3 linked regions of the Paraglaciecola sp. L3A3 genome follow. The protein of the gene in region 2 interacts with the protein of the main gene of each other region in a pairwise test. Links are inferred from orthologs where the notes say so. Each region holds a gene or a part of one and is shown on either strand. Other genes may lie near its edges.

Region 1 (6,408 bases), 480 kb from region 2 along the record:
ATAACTGGCAAGTATGTATCCCTTCTACCCCTGCACAGGTTTTCAATATGTTACGCCGTCAGTCGATCAGACCTATGCGTAAACCTTTGATTGTAATGTCACCTAAATCATTACTTAGGCACCCACTTGCTGTATCAAGTCTGGAAGAATTGTCTGAAGGTGTGTTTCACAATGTGATTGATGAAGTAGATAACATCAGCCCGAGCAAAGTGAAACGTGTTGTGATGTGTTCAGGTAAAGTGTATTACGATCTATTAGAGCAACGTCGTAAGAATGAACAAGATGACATAGCGATTATTCGTATTGAACAATTATATCCTTTCCCTCATGCAGAGATTGGTCAAGTTGTGAGTAAATACAAAACCGTTAAAGATTGGGTTTGGTGTCAAGAAGAGCCACAAAACCAAGGTGCTTGGTATTGTAGTCAACACCATTTTTGGTCATCTTTACCAAAAGGCGGCACATTAACATACGCAGGCAGAGATGCGTCAGCTTCTCCTGCAGTTGGATATATTTCAGTTCACAACCAGCAACAGAAACAATTGGTTGATGATGCATTAACTATTAAATAAGGAACCAGTATGAGCATCGAAATTAAAGTACCGGTATTGCCAGAATCAGTGGCAGATGCATCAATCGCTACCTGGCACGTAAAAGTTGGCGATAAAGTCAGCCGAGATCAAAATTTAGTTGATATAGAAACAGATAAAGTTGTATTAGAAGTAGTTGCGCCGGCAGATGGTGTCGTTACTGAGATATTTCAAGCTGAAGGCGAAACAGTTTTAGGAGAACAAACTATTGCTAACTTCGCAGAAGGTGATGCAGCAACTGTTGCACCAACCGCTTCAGCAAGCCCTCAAACTAGTCAAACATCCGATATTAAAGGTGAATCAGTGGAAATTAAGGTACCGGTTCTGCCAGAATCAGTGGCAGATGCAACAATTGCAACATGGCATGTTCAGCCAGGTGAAGCTATCTCTCGTGATCAAAACTTAGTAGACATCGAGACTGATAAAGTTGTTTTAGAAGTAGTGGCTCCTGCTGATGGTTCAATAAGTGAAATTCTTGCTCCAGAAGGCGAAACTGTCACTGGTGAACAAGTGATTGCTAATTTTGTTGCAGGCGCTGCGGCGACTGCACCTGCCGTTAGTGCTGAAGCAAAAGCTGACGATAATGATGCGTTAAGCCCATCGGTACGTCGTTTGTTGACTGAGAAAGGTATTGATGCTGCTAGTATTAAAGGTACTGGTAAAGGTGGCCGTGTCACTAAAGAAGACGTAGAAAAGTCTCTGCAAGCACCAGCCGCTAAAACTGCGTCAACTGAATCAGTTGCTGCGCCAGTCGCACCGCTAGGTAATCGTACTGAAAAACGTGTGCCTATGACTCGTTTACGTAAAACCATTGCTAGCCGTTTATTAGAAGCCAAAAATAGCACAGCTATGTTGACTACATTCAATGAAGTTAACATGAAGCCTATTATGGATTTACGTAAACAATATCAAGAACAATTTGAAAAACGTCACGGTATTCGTTTAGGTTTTATGTCTTTCTATGTGAAAGCAGTAACTGAAGCTTTAAAACGTTTCCCTGAAGTTAACGCTTCAATCGATGGTGATGACGTTTGTTATCACAACTATTTCGATATTTCGATTGCAGTTTCTACTCCTCGTGGATTAGTGACGCCTGTTCTTAAGGATACGGATTCACTAGGAATGGCTGGAATTGAAAGTGGTATTCGAGAATTAGCCCTTAAAGGGCGTGATGGTAAGTTAAGTATTGCTGATATGCAGGGCGGAAACTTTACTATTACCAATGGTGGGGTATTTGGTTCATTGATGTCTACACCTATCTTGAATCTGCCACAAAGTGCTATTTTGGGCATGCATAAAATCCAAGATAGACCTATGGCAGTCAATGGCAAAGTTGAAATTTTGCCTATGATGTATCTTGCACTTTCTTATGATCACCGAATTATTGATGGTAAAGAATCAGTAGGGTTCTTGGTGACTATTAAAGAAATGTTAGAAGATCCAACACGTTTGCTGCTAGATGTATAAATAAGCTGTAGATGTGTAAATAGATTAGAAACGAATAAAAAAATTGAGATAAATAAGTAATTATTTATCTCCTGCTGCCACCATGATTAAACTAATGGTGGCTAATAAAATAAAGCGGCCTACTAGCGGCTTTTTTCTTAAATTAAACGGGTAAAAAAACCATGAATTTGCATGAATATCAAGGCAAGCAATTATTCAAAGAATATGGCTTGCCAGTCTCTGAAGGGATCGCTACAGATTCTCCAGAAGAAGCTGCAGCAGCGGCTGATAAAATTGGCGGAAACGAGTGGGTGGTTAAATGCCAAGTACACGCTGGTGGTCGCGGTAAAGCTGGTGGTGTTAAATTAGTTAAAACCAAAGAAGAAATCAAAGCCTTTGCTGAAAAGTGGTTAGGTAAAAACCTAGTGACTTTTCAAACTGACGAACATGGTCAGCCAGTTAGTAAGATCCTTGTTGAATCTTGTACTGATATTGCTGATGAACTTTATTTAGGTGCGGTTGTTGATCGTACTTCTCGTCGTATCGTTTTCATGGCTTCTACTGAAGGCGGTGTTGAAATTGAAACCGTTGCTGAAGAAACGCCTGAAAAGATTTTAAAAGCTGAGATTGACCCAATTGTTGGTGCACAACCTTACCAAGCTCGTGAAATGGCATTTAAATTGGGCCTTAAAGGCGTACAAATTAAACAGTTCACACAAATATTCCTAGGTTTAGCAAAAATGTTTGTTGACCTTGATATTGCGCTTATCGAAATTAACCCTTTAGTTATCAAAGCTGACGGTGATATTCATTGTCTTGACGCTAAAGTGGCTATCGATGGTAATGCAGCATATCGTCAACCTAAAGTTAGAGCTATGCACGATCCATCACAAGATGATGCTCGTGAAGCTGAAGCGGCGAAATGGGAACTTAACTATGTAGCACTAGACGGTAACGTTGGTTGTATGGTTAACGGTGCAGGCCTTGCAATGGGAACTATGGATATAGTTAACTTACACGGTGGCAAGCCAGCTAACTTCCTAGATGTGGGAGGCGGTGCAACTAAAGAACGTGTTGCTGAAGCTTTCAAAATTATCCTTTCTGACAGCAATGTTAGTGCCGTATTAGTTAATATTTTTGGTGGCATAGTTCGTTGTGACATGATTGCTGAAGGTATTATTGGTGCAGTTAAAGAAGTGGGTGTTAACGTACCTGTTGTTGTACGTCTTGAAGGTACTAACGCTGAACTAGGTCGTGAAGTATTAGCTGCTTCAGATCTAGATATTATAGCTGCAAGTAGTCTTACTGACGCAGCTCAGCAAGTTGTTAAAGCTGCGGAGGGCAAATAATGTCTGTATTAATTAATAAGCATACTAAAGTTATCTGTCAGGGTTTTACTGGTGGTCAAGGTACATTCCACTCTGAGCAAGCCATTGCATACGGTACACAAATGGTTGGTGGTGTAACACCAGGTAAAGGCGGCACTACTCACCTAGATTTACCAGTATTCAATACAGTACGTGAAGCGGTAGAGAAAACAGGCGCAACAGCATCGGTTATCTATGTACCTGCACCGTTCTGTAAAGATTCAATTGTTGAAGCAGCTGATTCAGGTATTGAATTGATCATTTGTATCACTGAAGGTATTCCAACAATCGATATGTTGTTTGTTAAAGAATACTTGACTGTGAAAGGTGTTCGTATGATTGGTCCTAACTGTCCAGGTGTTATTACTCCTGGGGAATGTAAGATCGGCATCATGCCTGGCCATATCCATAAGCCTGGTAAAGTAGGGATTGTTTCTCGTTCAGGTACTTTGACTTACGAAGCAGTTAAACAAACTACTGATGAAGGTTTTGGTCAATCTACTTGCGTAGGTATTGGCGGCGACCCTATCCCTGGTTCAAACTTCATTGATATCTTGAAATTGTTCCAAGAAGATCCAGAAACTGAAGCAATTGTGATGATTGGTGAAATTGGTGGTTCTGCTGAAGAAGAAGCAGCTGAATATATCAAAGCCCATGTCACTAAGCCTGTTGTTTCATACATTGCTGGTGTAACTGCACCTGAAGGTAAACGTATGGGCCACGCTGGCGCAATTATCGCTGGTGGTAAAGGAACAGCTGACGAGAAGTTTAAAGCATTAGAAGCGGCAGGTGTTAAGACTGTACGTTCTCTTGCTGATATCGGTAAAGGGTTACGTGAAATTACCGGTTGGTAATTTACCTTAATTCTAAACGATATTAAAAAATTAGAAGCCCGCTATTAGCGGGTTTTTTGTTTTTTGATGAGCATTCACTAAGTGGGTTGAACATGACTTAGTCATTTTTATTTATGTGTTGCACTCTAAGGTTATTCGTTACGCTCAATGTCATTATTAAGGTTTTTGATAGGCCATGTCTGCTGCGCTTTAAGCAAGTGCTATTGCCAATGAGATTAGCCATGGAAAGGCCGTAATACCAATCCATATTGATAAGTGCTCTCTCTGAATGCATCCAGCGGTTTTTGAATAAGGCGTCGGTGTACTTCAGGCATCCTGGCTTTCGCTTGAGCCAGCGGAGCTGTTCAAAAATGTTCCAGACATTTTTGTGCAGGAATGGTTGTTCCCTTTCAAATACCGAGAACGCAGGGCAAAAGCCGCTGGGGCATTCCTTCAGGCGAGTTTTAGATGCGCTTACACTGCGTTGCTCGAACTCAAAAGAGCACTGGCTCTTTTTTAATAAAAAGCTTCATTCAAGCGCCTTGATTAAGCTCATTTAAATTCTCGCTGAGTGCACACTTATCAATACGGATTGATATAATATATTCCCCAGCAAGGTATATATGCCCATGTAAAAGCTTTATAGGCTTTTCTGGAGCAGTGAAGTTTAGTTAACCTGAGTACTGAATAAGAAGTATCGTCTAATCTTAATTTATCATTATAATTCAATAGCTTAATAACGTTCACCCAAATCACCTCACCTGAATGCTTACCCGGTGAGGAAATTTTCGTGTGTAGACAGGTGGATTGTTGTACGTAATAACGTGTTATTGCTAGACAATCCAACGCCGCTAGGCACAAAAAGAACGCTATAGATAGGTTCGGCTTATTCAGTATTCAGGTTAAATAGCTATCTACATTTTACGATTAAGTTGACGCTTATCCTTGCGGTATTATTTCTTTTTCTAGTTTTTCTAATTACTCAAGTGGGTCATTTACCACTATTTTGTTAATTAATTGTTGTTCTTGTTTGTTTGAATACGTATGCAAAGATGCGTGTGTTGTCGTTACTTTTTTTACATGGGTGAATGTATTTAAATTTAAATTAAATCAATTGTTTAGTTGGTTTTTTATCGCTAATTTTATTGTTTTGTATGTTTCTTTTTGGTTAACTAAATGTATTGGTTTGTTTTCTGAATACGTATGCAAACGATTGAGTCATCACTCTAGATGAATGTAATATCCGGCCATATTTAATGAAAGCGTAAAAATTAACTATTCGCTCAGATACATACCTGAAACGGGAAACACATATGACACATTTTAAACTGAATTTAATTAAAGCCGCTCTACTTACCAGTGGTTTTGGACTTAGTGCAAGTCCAGCTTTGGCGCAAGAAACAAACGCAGAAGCTGCAGACAATACTGAGGTTATTCAAGTTACCGGCATTCGCGGTAGTTTGATAAGAGCTCAAGCAATAAAACAAGAAAGCACATCAATCGTCGAAGTTTTGTCTGCAGAAGACATAGGTAAACTGCCCGATACTAGTGTGGCAGAATCTCTAGCTCGTTTACCTGGTTTGGCAGGTGAACGCAGAAATGGTCGTACAAGTGGTTTGTCAATCCGAGGGTTTAACGAAAATTATGTGGGCACATCGCTTAATGGTCGCGAGCTTTTGGGGATGGGTGACAACAGAGGGGTAGAGTATGACCTTTACCCAACTGAAATTATTTCAAACATTGTGGTTAGTAAAACTCCTGAAGCCGGCATGACGACTCAAGGCATTGGAGGCACGGTTGATTTACAAACCATTAAACCTTTGGGCAAAGACAGAACCATCACAGTAAATGGAAATTTTGAGCAAAATGGCAAAGACTCGGCTAATCCCGATTTTGATAATACAGGTCATAGGTTATCGTTAAATTACGTAGACTCTTTTGCTGATGACACTATAGGTATAGCACTAGTGTTGGCGTCAATGGAAACACCTCGTCAAGAAGAACAATTCAGAGCGTGGGGATACGCAGACGTTAATCAAGGTAGCGACAGACGTGCAACAGACTCGGCAACTTCAAGCGCTGGTGATCTAGTGTTAGGTGGTCATGATTCATTTGTTCGTTCAGCTTTGTTAGAACGCCAATCTATTGCTGGAGTACTTCAATACGCGCCAA
Region 2 (6,567 bases):
AATTCAATTTGCCGCATTTTACCTAAGTATAAAAATTATTTCTTCTACTCTTTAGTCTTATACTAACTATTAGTAATAAGTGTGCGTCGGGGGTATTCCTAATGATTTTTTAAAAGAATTGATACATCAAGGTGACGGCTGTTTGCGTATCTAAGTCTTTACGACTGCCGCTAGCGCCTGTGTCATGGTTCATCACTAAGCTAAGTTTCATTGCTAAAGCGCCATTAATTTTTGTAGATAAAGACGTTTCAGATTTGGTTTTGGTGAAGTTATTTGCTATTTCAGTACTAATGAACTGTAAAAAGGTCGCTTGATGGGTAAACTTTCGTTTATATTCCATTGCAGCCCTAGCTATGATGCCTTCTTGTAAATCTTGGCTACTATTTTCTTTTAATTTAGATGTCGCATATCCAGGCCCTACACTATATTTAAGTTCGCTAGTTTTTGTATGCCACAACCTAGATGACCAGCCTGCAGCTATAGCTGTTTGATAGCGAAAACCACTAAAACGCTTTTTTTCATACTCTGCATACATGAAAATACGGTTATCGGGATCGAGTAATTTGTAATCTGCTTGAGTAGAGATGAACAGGTTGTGTGCTGAAGTCGCGGTAACTTTTTCTCCATTCACTGTTTTTTGGCTTTGTTTATATAATGTATCCGCAATAACTTGGTAACTCCAGGCTTCTAGTTCTTGGCTGGCATTGATTTTAGCTTTTAATGTAGACGCATTAGTATTACCGCTTGCGACAATAATGCCTAGTTCGCCTACCATAGATAATTCATCATCTGCTTTATAATTGCGTTTATCCGCCATGTACAAAGAGCGCATAAAGTTAGGTTTTGCGCTAGCACATAAAGGCAGACATAAGCAGATTAGGAAAAATATTGTTTTCATATCAAGAAGCAAGACTGAACTGTCAAAAAAAATTAATTATACAGCGTTTAAAGCTGAATGTTGATAGTAAATTATAATCTATGGCTTATGAAAAGTTGGTTTCATCACAGCGAGTACACTTTTCGCTTCCATCAGAGCGTATTTTATCGCATCTTCCAAGCCTTCTTGGTCCAGTTGTAGTTGATTTGTCACAGTAGGGGGGATTAGCTCATTGATTGAATAGAGATGGTCATTAGACATGGCAATGCCGGCTCTTACTGCGATAAATACAATCGCGGCTTCTCTACTTTCTATGGCTTTATTTTCATTATGTGCATATTCAACAGGTAAATATACCTGGGTCGGAAGATTCCAATATTTTAGTAAGTTTGAGCTACAGTTCGTATAGTTAAACCCTAAGACTTGATGTTGTAATTTCCATGGGGTGATTTGTTTATTGTATTGATTGCACTGGATGGCTAAATCAGGTGAATTTATTGCGACTAATAATTCTCCTAAATTGTGTAATAGTCCTAATAAGAAAAAACGTTCACTGCCTCTAATCTTAACGATTTTAGCTAAATGTTTGGCTACTAATGCGGCATAAATACTTTGTAACCAAAAACGCTTTAGATCGATAACATCAGAACTGAAATGTTTAAAAGCTGAACTGGCCGTTTCAATCATTAATAAGTTATATAGAGCTTCACCGCCGATAATATTAATCGCTTTACTTAGTGAATCTATTTGTGATTCAAATCTAAATAAAGGGCTATTGGCTAATTTTAGTAACTTTGATGATAGCGAGGGGTCTAATGCAATTAAGTTGCTGATGTCATCAAGATCTGATTTCTTGTCGTCTAACATGGCACGTATACGAGTGCATATATCAGGTAATGCAAAAGAATGACTGGCAACTTTGGCAATATTTTTGGGATCTATTGAAGGCATGGCAACCAATGTTAGTGATGATAAGGATTTAGTATAAACATCTGTTACATAAATAGAGAGCCTTTTATTAAAAACGCTCAGGCTTTATTACTTTTAAGTCAATTTAATCAAATATATCAAACTGTTGTGTATTATCTGGCGTTTTCTTTTTATTAGTTTTTTGTTGTTTCGCTCGTTTTTTCCTTAATCCACAAGCTTTAATTATTTTACTTTGCACATCTTGTTCTAATGAATTCCAGTGTAATCGTTCCTCCCTTGAACGGAAACAGCCCAAACAGAACCCTTTGGGACCTGACTGACAAACACCTATGCAGGGGCTGTTGATTTCAAAGATTTCAATTTGCTTCAAAGGGTAATCTCAATGCAAAAATGTGATTGACCATGAAAGTATAATACAAAAAAGGCCACTTTTAGCGGCCTTCAGAGTAAAATATCAGTATTATCCAATCTCACCAAAATTTTTGATACTCCCTATATGTTTCCCCATCATTCGGTTACTTGTAATGATGAGGCTTTCAATATTGAGCCGTTGATATCTGACCAATTTGCCAATGTATTATTCTGGGCATTGACGAATATAGGCTTGGCTGCCCTCATCACTGGTTAATAATATGGCGCTTTCATCTTTAATAATACATCTACCATCTGCTGCTTTAGCTGTAATGTGAGTGCCGTTATACTCAAATGCTTTTAATTGGCATTGCTCAAAACTTAATGGCTCTGTAACAGTTTGGGTGCTATGACTCCAATTGGAAAACAAAGTATTCCCTTCGTTCCAAAAAGTATTTTGTTGTTGTGGTGTAATGCTACAAGCTCGGTATTTCAAAGCATATATCGAACCAGTGCCACCGGCACCACCTCCCATATTAATTGTTATAGACCCGTCATCGCTATAGTCTCGCACAATTGACATTGAGCGGCTAAAACGTTCATCTGTGTCTAAAGGTAATATAAAACCTCCTTCTGTTTCATTTAGGCGGGTAAATGTTTTAATGGTTTTATCTGCATTTAAATAAAGAATATAGCCTACGCCATTATTATGTTGGTTAGCACCTGTTACTAAATCAGGTATACCATCACCGTTTAAATCTCCAGCGGCTACCATTGCATGGCCAAAATGCCCTCCAGTCGTTCCATTCGGATTTGAATTAATGGCTATAGTTTCGTTAAAACCTGCCAGCCCTGGTGCTATTTTTAGTTTGTCTACAACATGGTGGGTTTCATTATCTAAAGATAAAATCCAAATTGCTCCAAGGCCGTTATCAGATTGAAATGCCCCAACAGCTAATTCTTGGGTGCCATCATTATCTAAGTCCCCTAATAAGGCAGACTCTCTGCCGCCAAAAGTATCATTGTTATTTAAGCCATTGTTAAAACCAGCCATGTTTTCACCTATAGTCACAATATCATCAACTATGAGCTTAGAGTCTTGATTGAAAAATAATAAGTGGATGACACCACCATTTTTGGCATTCGGCTCCGCAGCAACCAAATCAATTCGACCATCTTGATTTAGGTCGCCCACGGCACTTAGGCCTTGGGCAATAATATCGGTGTTTTTCACCATAGATTTAACGTGGCCACTGCGCTCAAGGTGGAGAATATAAATAGCAGGCACCACACCTGAAGGTGCTGAAACCGCAATATCGGGAATATCATCACCGTTATAGTCTCCAATTCCAGCAACGCCATAACCAAAAAAGCTTCCTGCTACTAATATTTCTGAAAAGCTTCCCTCTAGCATAGAGATTTTTTGATTTGAATGAACACTGCCATCCTCATTCATAAACAAAATGTAAACAGCGCCGGCATCAGTTGCACCATCGTCATCAGAACGTGCGCCCACAACTAAATCAGGTATACCATCACCATTTATGTCTCCAGCTCGGTCGTGATCTCTACCAAATCGATCGCCGCTATCTAAATCAGCATTGAGGCCGCTTTCGCCGCTAACAATATGAACATACTCAATAGGTTCAAATGCCTGAAATTGGTCTTCGGATAGTTCAGGTGTTATTGGTTCTGGGGGGCTAACAACAGGTGGTATTGATGGTGCTGAAGATTCGGGGAGTACAGGGGTATCTGAACCACCACAAGCTTGTAATCCTATCCCTATAGCAAGAATGGGTAAAAAAAGTATTTTAGTAAGCATAATTTTCTTATTTTTGGTTAAGTTTTAAAGTTGAGTCGCAGCAAATATTTTTAAAAATAAACTTTTCATAATATGTTCAATGGATATTTTGATAATACTTAATAAAAACAGACGCAACGTAAACATAAGGTAAAGGAGTGTAAAGTTCAGGAAAGACGTTGCCTTAGTTCGCGATTTTATATGAATCTTTTTTGCTGCTGAAAAATAGCGAGATAGGAAGATATGGGTATATTCGAAAAAAGTGATGGATGGCTAAGTGTGAACCCTATTCAGTGAAAAATAATTTAATAAAAAAAGGGCCTTTCGGCCCTTTTAGATTTATTTTTCCAGAAAAAGAGTGATTACTTTTTCTTTTTGACAGCTTTTGCATTCGGTAAATCAGTGATTGAACCTTCGAATATTTCAGCGGCTAAACCAATTGATTCGTTAAGCGTTGGGTGAGCATGGATAGTTAAACCCACATCTTCAGCATCAGCGCCCATTTCAACGGCCAAACAAACTTCACCTAACATTTCACCCGCGTTGATACCAACAATGGCACCACCCAGTACACGGCCAGTTTCTTTGTCGAAGATCATTTTGGTTTTACCTTCAGTACGGGCAGAAGCAATGGCACGACCAGAAGCAGCCCAAGGGAAGTTAGACACTTCAATTTTTAAACCTTGCTCTTTTGCTTCACGTTCAGTTATACCTACCCAAGCCATTTCTGGATCGGTATAAGCAATTGAAGGAATACAACGTGGGTCGAATACGTGTTTTTTACCAGAAATTACTTCAGCCGCACAATGTGCTTCGTGAACTGCTTTGTGAGCAAGCATAGGTTGACCAACTACATCACCGATAGCAAATATGTGGTTAACATTAGTACGTAATTCGTTGGTTACGTTAATAAAACCACGCTCATCAACCGCAACGCCTGCTTTTTCAGCGTCGATTAGTTTACCGTTTGGTTTACGACCGACAGCCACCAAGATCTTGTCATAACGTACTTGACCTTCTGGGGCGTTTTTACCTTCAAAAGTAACGTATAAACCATCATCTTTAGCTTCTACTGCAACAACTTTAGTAGACAACATAATGTTGAATTTTTTCTTGTTGTAGTTAGTGTAAATTTTAACGATATCAGCATCTGCTGCTGGCACTAGTTGGTCAGCAAATTCAACTACAGAAACGTTAGAACCTAAGGCTTTATAGACGGTGCCCATTTCTAGGCCGATAATACCGCCACCTAGTACTAACATTTCTTCTGGTACATCTTTAAGTTCTAAAGCGCCAGTAGAGTCGATAACACGAGGGTCGTCATTTGGGATGAAAGGTAAATCAACAACAGAAGAACCCGCAGCGATAATAGCGTTATCAAAAGTAATAATAGAAGTGCTACCGTCATTACCTTTTACTTCAACCGTTTTGTCTGAAGTGAATTTTCCGTAGCCAAAAACAGTTGTTACTTTACGTGCTTTAGACATGCCACCTAAACCACCGGTTAACTGGCTAATTACGCTTTCTTTCCAACCACGAATTTTATCTAAATCGATTTGTGGCTTACCAAACGTTACACCATGAGAAGCCATGGCTTCTGCATCGTCAATCACTTTAGCTACGTGTAATAATGCTTTAGAAGGAATACATCCTACATTTAAACACACACCACCAAGCGTTTCGCGGCTTTCGACCAATACTACATCTAAACCTAAATCTGCTGCACGGAACGCTGCTGAGTAACCACCAGGGCCGCCGCCTAATACTACTACTTGAGTTTTAATATCGCTCATGTGAACCTCAATTCTGTTATTTGAACCAGTAAGTTAATGAAATAAGTTACTGTGTAAATTCTGTTTATTCTAAAAATGAGAGGTAATAACTGTGTTATTACCTCTCAACAATTAAAGTACTAATCTACGTAAATCAGTTAAGTTATTAGCAACCTCAGTTGAGAAAGCTGCACCTTCAGCGCCATCAATCACTCTATGGTCGTAAGATAAACTTAACGGTACCATTAAGCGTGGTTCGAATTCAGTACCGTTCCACTTAGGTTTCATATCTGATTTAGAAACACCTAAAATTCCCACTTCTGGCGCATTTACGATTGGCGTAAATGCTGTACCACCAATACCACCTAAGCTAGAAATAGTAAATGTACCGCCTTGCATGTCGGTCGCTTTAAGCTTGCCGTCACGGGCTTTACCAGAAATAACAATTAACTCTTGAGAAAGTTCTTCAATGCCTTTTTTGTTAACGTCTTTGATAACTGGAACAACCAAGCCACCAGGTGTCGCTACCGCGATACCAATATTGATGTATTTCTTAAGGATCAAGCTAGCGCCATCTTCAGACAATGAAGAGTTCATGCTAGGGAATTTCTCTAACGCACGAGCTACCGCTTTCATTACAAATACAAGCGGCGTAATTTTTAAGCCAGTCTTTTTCTTTGCATGATAAGCATTTTGCTCTTTACGGAAGTCCTCAATATCTGTGATATCCGCTTCATCAAACTGGGTAACATGTGGAATCGTTGCCCAGTTGCGATGTAAGAATGGTCCAGAAATCTTTTGAATTCGACCTAATGGTTTTTCTTCAATTTCACCAA
Region 3 (6,566 bases), 3.7 Mb from region 2 along the record:
GCCAAAGAATACATCAAGATAAACGACGGCAAAGTAAAACCAATAAAGGCAGCAACTCCCCCCCATAAACCTGCTTTATGTAAACCAATAGCAAAACCAATTTGGCTGGAACCTGGACCGGGTAAAATTTGGCTCAGACTAATGAGATTCGCGTACTCGTCATTTTTAAGCCATTGCAATTTATCGACAAAAGTCGATTTGAAATAGCCAATATGTGCAGCTGGCCCGCCAAAACTGACGCAGCCCAAAAGTAGGAAATGTAAAAATATGATTAACAGCTGTTTAATGAGTGCCATGTTCAACAAATCTGGTATTCCTACTAATTACTAATTACTTTATTTCTGCCACCATTTTTAGCGGTATATAAATTTTCATCAGCCATGCGTATCATTCCATTAATACCGCCTTTAGTTTGACTAGTTAAACCGACACTTACAGTACAATATATGTGTTGCTTTTCAAAAATCAGAGTTGTATTTTGCAAAGCGACACGAAATACATTCATGATTTCGAATACTTTTTCTGCATTAGTATTTGTAAAATAGACACAAAATTCTTCACCACCAAAACGAGCAGCAATATAGTCAGCAAAAAAATCAGCTACCAATTTAGCTATTTCTTTTAAAGCATAATCTCCGCAATCATGGCCATAAGTGTCATTTATATTCTTGAAATGGTCGATGTCAATAATGGCTAAACTCTGTTGTTTCGGTTTGTTTTTTTGTATGGCTTCAACACAAGAAAAAAAATGTCGTCGGTTAGGTAAACCAGTCAAATAATCGGAATTTGCCACACGTTTTATGGTGGCTATATTCTCTAACCTCTCAACATTTTGCATGATCCGGCAGAGAAATTCTTCATGGCAATAAGGCTTATATAAATAATCATTAGCGCCACTTTTAATAAACCGAGCTGATAGTCCATTATTGCTATCAGTTGCGATACCTATAATCCCCAAGTCTTCTTCACTATATGTTCTACGTAACTTAGAAATCATTTGTAAACCAGACATGCCTGGAATGTTTTCATCAATAATTGCCAGTTTAATAGTAGATTGATTAGTTAACACTTGTATAGCTTGGCTGGCATTTTGTGCTTCATAAGTAATAAAATTATGCCTTCTTAATAATGAAACCATTGCACTTCTATCCACTCGTGAATCATCTACTACCAATACGCCTACTTTTTTATTTTTATCTAATCTTGCCAATAATCTTGTGAGATATTCATAAACTTGAGCATTTTCTTTGGGAATATAATCAACTATATTTTTTTGCAGAATATCAATTCTGATTTCATCATCTAAGGTATCAGTTACCACTATTGTGGGTAAGAAAGATTGAATGGCAAAATCAACTGCCTGTCCCTTAGTTGCATCTGGCAAATTAAAGTTAACGACTGCACACAAATACTCTTCAGGTGCAGAAGCTGAAAACACATGTTTTGCTTCGATTAAACTAGCGGTAGATACAGGACGCAAACCCGCCTTAGAAATCAAGTTTCGCAGTACTTTCATGCTACTTGAGTCATATTCAATAATCAGTACTTTACGTTGCATAAATATAGAATCACTAAAAACCGGTTAACTTAGGTGTGGTTATTACACAATAGATATAACAAAAAACAACACATTTAATCCAACTATACTTTAGTTAACTTAGCAAACGACATCACCAACCATTTAGTACCGAATTCATCAAAGTTAATTTGCACTCTGGCATGCTCACCCGACCCTTCATAATTTAGCACTGTACCTTCAGCAAATTTAGGATGGCATACCCTTTCACCTAACTGAAATCCTGTCGATTCAAATGCAGTATGCCCAGTAGTTGCCGTAAAACGGTTTTGTACCGGTCGGCTAATAGTGGTGCGCAAGCGGACTTCTTCAATACACTCAGCGGGGATCTCTTTAATAAACCGTGAAGGAGTATGATATTTGTCTTGCCCATAAACGCGTCTGTTCTCAGCATAAGTGATATACAACTTTTGCATTGCACGTGTCATACCGACGTAACAAAGACGTCTTTCTTCTTCGATTTTGCCAGGCTCATCATTGCTCATCTGACTAGGGAACATGCCTTCTTCTACCCCAACCAGAAACACCAATGGAAACTCTAAACCTTTAGATGAATGAATTGTCATCATTTGCACCGCATCCTGATGACTATCAGCCTGTGTTTCACCTGATTCTAAAGAGGCATGAGCTAAAAAAGCAGATAAGGGAGTCATATTATCAGCCTCTTCAGGCACGACAAATTGTTTACAAGCCGTCACTAATTCTTCCAAGTTTTCAATTCTAGCTTGGGCTTTTTCACCTTTTTCTGCTTTATACATAGCAAATAGGCCAGAATGTTTGATCACATGATCAGCTTGTTCCTCAAGAGGTAACTGCGCAATATCTTGGCCTAACTGACTAATAAGTTGAATGAAAGCACTTAATGCATTAGATGCGCGGCCGGTTAGACGTTTTTCCTGTAACATCCGCTGACTTGCATCCCACATAGACAATTCTTGTTCTTTGGCTAGTTCGCGGATCTGCGATAAGGTCTTGTCCCCCATGCCACGAGTAGGGGTATTCACTATTCTCTCAAATGCCGCATCATCAATAGATTGATTAATTAAGCGCAAATACCCAAGGGCATCACGAATTTCCTGGCGTTCAAAAAAGCGTAATCCGCCATATATTCTGTAAGCGATTGATTCTTGAAGTAAGGCTTCTTCGAGTACCCGTGATTGAGCATTATTACGATATAAAATGGCGCAATCAACCAAGGCATTACCAGTATCACGCCACTCTTTTATTCGAGAGATGTTAAATCTAGCTTCATCAAGTTCATTAAAACCTGCATACAAAGAAATCGTTTCTCCATTGCCATCTTCAGTCCATAACTCTTTACCTAGACGCCCCTGATTATTATCAATAACAGCATTAGCGGCTTGTAATATATTGCCCGTAGAACGATAATTCTGTTCTAATCTAACGGTTTTAGCAGTAGGGAAATCTCGCAAAAAATGCTGTATATTTTCTACATTGGCACCTCGCCAACCATAGATAGACTGATCGTCATCCCCCACAATAATCATATTATTGCTTGGCGCAGCAAGTAACCTTAACCAAGCATATTGAATATTGTTAGTATCTTGAAATTCGTCAACTAATATCGCTCTAAAACGTTTTTGGTAATGGGCTAATATGTTAGGGTTGTTCAGCCATAATTCATGAGCTCGTAACAATAACTCAGCAAAATCAACTAACCCAGAACGGTCACAGGTTTGTTGATATACCTGATAAATCTCGCGCATTTTTTGTTGATTAGCATCTCCGTAGGTCTCAATATGCTCAGGGCGTAAGCCTTCATCTTTGTTACCATTGATATACCATTGTACTTGTTTAGGCGGCCAATGTTTCTCATCAAGATTAAGACTTTTAATCACTCGTCTAACCATTCGATATTGGTCATCAGAATCTAAAATAGTGAAGTTTTCAGGTAAGTTAACGTCTGCATAATGGGTGCGTAATAACCTATGGGCAATACCATGAAAGGTACCAATCCACATGCTATATAAAGGACTTCCTTGTAGTTGCTCTATTCGCCCGCGCATTTCTTTGGCTGCTTTATTGGTAAAGGTCACAGCTAAAATGCCATAAGGAGCAATACCTTCCACTTCCATTAACCAAGAAATTCTATGCACTAAGACTCGTGTTTTGCCACTACCGGCACCAGCTAAGATCAGCATGTCAGTGGCAGAAGCAGCAACTGCATCACGTTGTTTATCGTTTAGTTCATCAAGAAGTCTAGATACGTCCATGGGCAAATTTTGAAAAGGATATTTGCCTTTACTATAACAAAGCACTGTATTTAAATACACTAATGAAAGCAATACTCAGCAGAATGCCCTGCTAATTTGTGCCTATATTGCAAAGAAAAGCATTTATACCTTTTATTTTTCTACTTCATCCCCAAAAATAAGGTTAGTAGAAATACCTTTGAAAATGATGAGACAAAGTGATGAGCATTGAATTTTGGCAACAACTAAAACTAGAAGCAAAAAACTTAAGTGAAAGTGAACCTTTGTTATCTAGTTATGTACACACATGTATTCTTGCTCACCATAACTTTGAAACCTCTTTAGGTTTTATCCTATCGAATAAACTAGCAGATAAAGTCATGGGCTCATTAACCATCAAAGAAATGTTTGAGCAATGTTATCTGCTACACCCAGAAATAGCTGAAGCAGCTATGTTCGATATTCAAGCTGTGTTTAATCGAGACCCTGCGGTGAACACTCATTTAACAGTACTGCTCAATTTTAAAGGCTTCCAAGCAATCCAAGTGCACAGACTAGCTAATCAACTGTGGAAAATGGGTCGAAAAGAGCTAGCTCTCTTTATTCAAAGTCGTAATTCAGAAGTTTTTGCTATCGACATCCACCCTGCAGCTCATATAGGCCAAGGAGTGATGTTCGACCATGCGACAGGGATTGTAGTAGGCGAAACTGCGGTAATTGAAGACAATGTGTCTATCATGCAATCCGTCACCTTAGGTGGTACAGGTAATGAAGCAGGCGACCGACATCCTAAAATTCGTCAAGGGGTAATGATTGGGGCAGGAGCCAAAATATTGGGTAATATTACTATAGGTGAAGGAGCCAAAATTGGCGCCGGTAGTGTTGTTTTAAACGACGTACCTGCACATGTTACCGTCGCTGGTATCCCGGCCAAAATTGTAGGTAAACCTAGATGCCAGAACCCTTGCGAAACCATGCAACAAAATATTCTAGAAGACTAACTCTAATAATTGATTGAGTGACTGTAACTGCACATGAGGTAAAGTAAGTGTCTGCTCACTATTAAGCGACATTTCTCTATCTTCTGCGTACCAAGCGGCTTGATAGCCTGCTCGAATTGCTCCAAATACGTCTTTCTCTAAATTATCTCCCACATGCAAAATATTTTTAGCCGGTATTGCTAACATATCTTGAGCCGCATCAAACATAGCTATGTTTGGTTTCATAGGTACTGTCACACTAGATTTAAAACAGGCTGATAAATAATCGGCAATGCCAATTTTTTCAACGTCTACATTACCGTTGGTAATAGCCACCAGAGGTATTTTCTCGGCTAATGTTTTTAAAATCCAATGAATATTAGCATCGACAGAAAAATTACTGCGCTGATCATAAAAGTGTTGAAAACACCGCCTGGCTGCATCAACAGCTTGCTCTTCGTTATAACCAAGTTGCTGAAACCCAAGCTGTAAAGAGCGAAATCTAAGCTGGCCAATATCATTATGTAATATGGGATGATCTATTAGTAACTCTTTTTCTATTTTACGCCAGTACTGTGTATCTAAAGACTTAGTGATAGAGAACTCCTTATGCTGAAACGCTCGCAACGATGCCGTAGCATTTTTAATTACGCTGCCGTTTTCATATAAAGTATCATCTAAATCAAAAGTAATGGCTTGAATGGGATTGAGTTTTTTATAGAAAATCATAAATATATTAAACGCAAATTTCTAAACTGATTATTACCCAACAATTAGTAGCTAAGAATTTTAGGTAGTAAAATACTCAAAAATTGTTGTAATTGTGAAATCAACAAAGTATCCATATCAGGATTAAAGTGACTAGGATCTTTACTGCCAATCGCCAAAATACCCAGCTCCCCTTGGTCACCTAACAGCAACAAAGCCACTGAATTAGCATCTTGATCTGCAAATAATAATTTTCTTTCGTGGTCACTTAATCGTCCAAAGAAGTGTTTGTCTCTTTTAAAACGTTTTTCAATGAACAAACGACGTTGAATTTCTGGTAGCGCATGGGCACCTTTGAAAGGCATTAAACTGACAGATGCTAACTGTAAATTTTCTTGAATCACTTCTTCTAAAACAAAGGTTAAATCATCCATTGAAGTACACTTCAATATTCTGATATTTAAGTCAGCATATATCCGATAAATTTCTTCATTTTTTTTAGCAATTGTGATTAATTGACTAAGCTTATGATTAAGGCTGCGAACCTTCTTACGCAATTGCTCACTTTGTAATTCGACTAAAGACACACTACCTTTTTGAATATGAGGTATAGCAATTTTTTCCACAAGATTAGGGTGTTGAGCAAAAAAATCAGGATTATCTAACAGGTAGTTTACTACCTGTTCAGCACTTAATTGTTCATCTGTTTCTAATGCAGTATTTATTTCCATATTATTTAAAAATCCCCCCTACTCTTATAAATTTATGTAGCCGTCAAAAATATGCTCGGCTGCTCCGGTCATTTTTAATACATTGTCTTTCCCTTGCCAACGTATTTTTAAACTTCCACCAGGTAAATCAACCTTCACATCTTTACTTAATCTATTTTGTAACTGCCCAACAGCCACTGCGGCACATGCACCACTGCCACAAGCGAGTGTTTCACCGGCCCCTCTTTCATATACACGTAACTTAATATGACTAGGGTTAATTATTTGCATAAAACCAACATTAACCCCTTCAGTAAATCGCTCATGCTTTTCTAACAGAGGCCCCATTGTTTCCACATCTGCTAAATTTATGTCATCT

Evidence for each region.
Region 1: the proteins of lpdA (region 2) and odhB interact in binary tests that used the Escherichia coli proteins (3 or more experiments, as listed by UniProt). The link is inferred for Paraglaciecola sp. L3A3 from one-to-one orthologs.
Region 3: the proteins of lpdA (region 2) and uvrD interact in binary tests that used the Escherichia coli proteins (3 or more experiments, as listed by UniProt). The link is inferred for Paraglaciecola sp. L3A3 from one-to-one orthologs.

What each region holds. Positions count from the first base shown.
Region 1 is NZ_CP047023.1:3,374,435-3,380,842, reverse strand. The notes cover bases 1-2,819. They hold odhB (2-oxoglutarate dehydrogenase complex dihydrolipoyllysine-residue succinyltransferase), read left to right. Parts: upstream 1-581; coding sequence 582-2,057; downstream 2,058-2,819. Other genes in these bases: sucC (ADP-forming succinate--CoA ligase subunit beta), read left to right, coding at 2,219-2,819; GQR87_RS14010 (2-oxoglutarate dehydrogenase E1 component), read left to right, coding at 1-572. In the rest of the region: more of sucC, read left to right, coding at 2,820-3,385; sucD (succinate--CoA ligase subunit alpha), read left to right, coding at 3,385-4,257; GQR87_RS13990 (TonB-dependent receptor), read left to right, coding at 5,550-6,408. UniProt on the Escherichia coli protein: E2 component of the 2-oxoglutarate dehydrogenase (OGDH) complex which catalyzes the second step in the conversion of 2-oxoglutarate to succinyl-CoA and CO(2).
Region 2 is NZ_CP047023.1:3,855,058-3,861,624, reverse strand. Bases 3,538-6,515 are described here. They hold lpdA (dihydrolipoyl dehydrogenase), read right to left. Parts: upstream 5,753-6,515; coding sequence 4,322-5,752; downstream 3,538-4,321. Other genes in these bases: aceF (pyruvate dehydrogenase complex dihydrolipoyllysine-residue acetyltransferase), read right to left, coding at 5,864-6,515; GQR87_RS16035 (FG-GAP-like repeat-containing protein), read right to left, coding at 3,538-3,980. Outside these bases: GQR87_RS16050 (YdiY family protein), read right to left, coding at 110-817; GQR87_RS16045 (HDOD domain-containing protein), read right to left, coding at 977-1,828; GQR87_RS16040 (DUF1289 domain-containing protein), read right to left, coding at 1,932-2,177; more of GQR87_RS16035, read right to left, coding at 2,385-3,537; more of aceF, read right to left, coding at 6,516-6,567. UniProt on the Escherichia coli protein: Lipoamide dehydrogenase is a component of the glycine cleavage system as well as of the alpha-ketoacid dehydrogenase complexes.
Region 3 is NZ_CP047023.1:179,166-185,731, reverse strand. The notes cover bases 1,227-4,203. They hold uvrD (DNA helicase II), read right to left. Parts: upstream 3,811-4,203; coding sequence 1,642-3,810; downstream 1,227-1,641. Other genes in these bases: cysE (serine O-acetyltransferase), read left to right, coding at 4,011-4,203; GQR87_RS00770 (diguanylate cyclase), read right to left, coding at 1,227-1,558. Outside these bases: chrA (chromate efflux transporter), read right to left, coding at 1-296; more of GQR87_RS00770, read right to left, coding at 320-1,226; more of cysE, read left to right, coding at 4,204-4,790; GQR87_RS00755 (HAD-IA family hydrolase), read right to left, coding at 4,779-5,498; GQR87_RS00750 (DUF484 family protein), read right to left, coding at 5,543-6,208; dapF (diaminopimelate epimerase), read right to left, coding at 6,233-6,566. UniProt on the Escherichia coli protein: A helicase with DNA-dependent ATPase activity. Unwinds DNA duplexes with 3'-5' polarity. Translocates on single-stranded DNA with 3'-5' polarity. Initiates unwinding more efficiently from a nicked substrate than double-stranded DNA.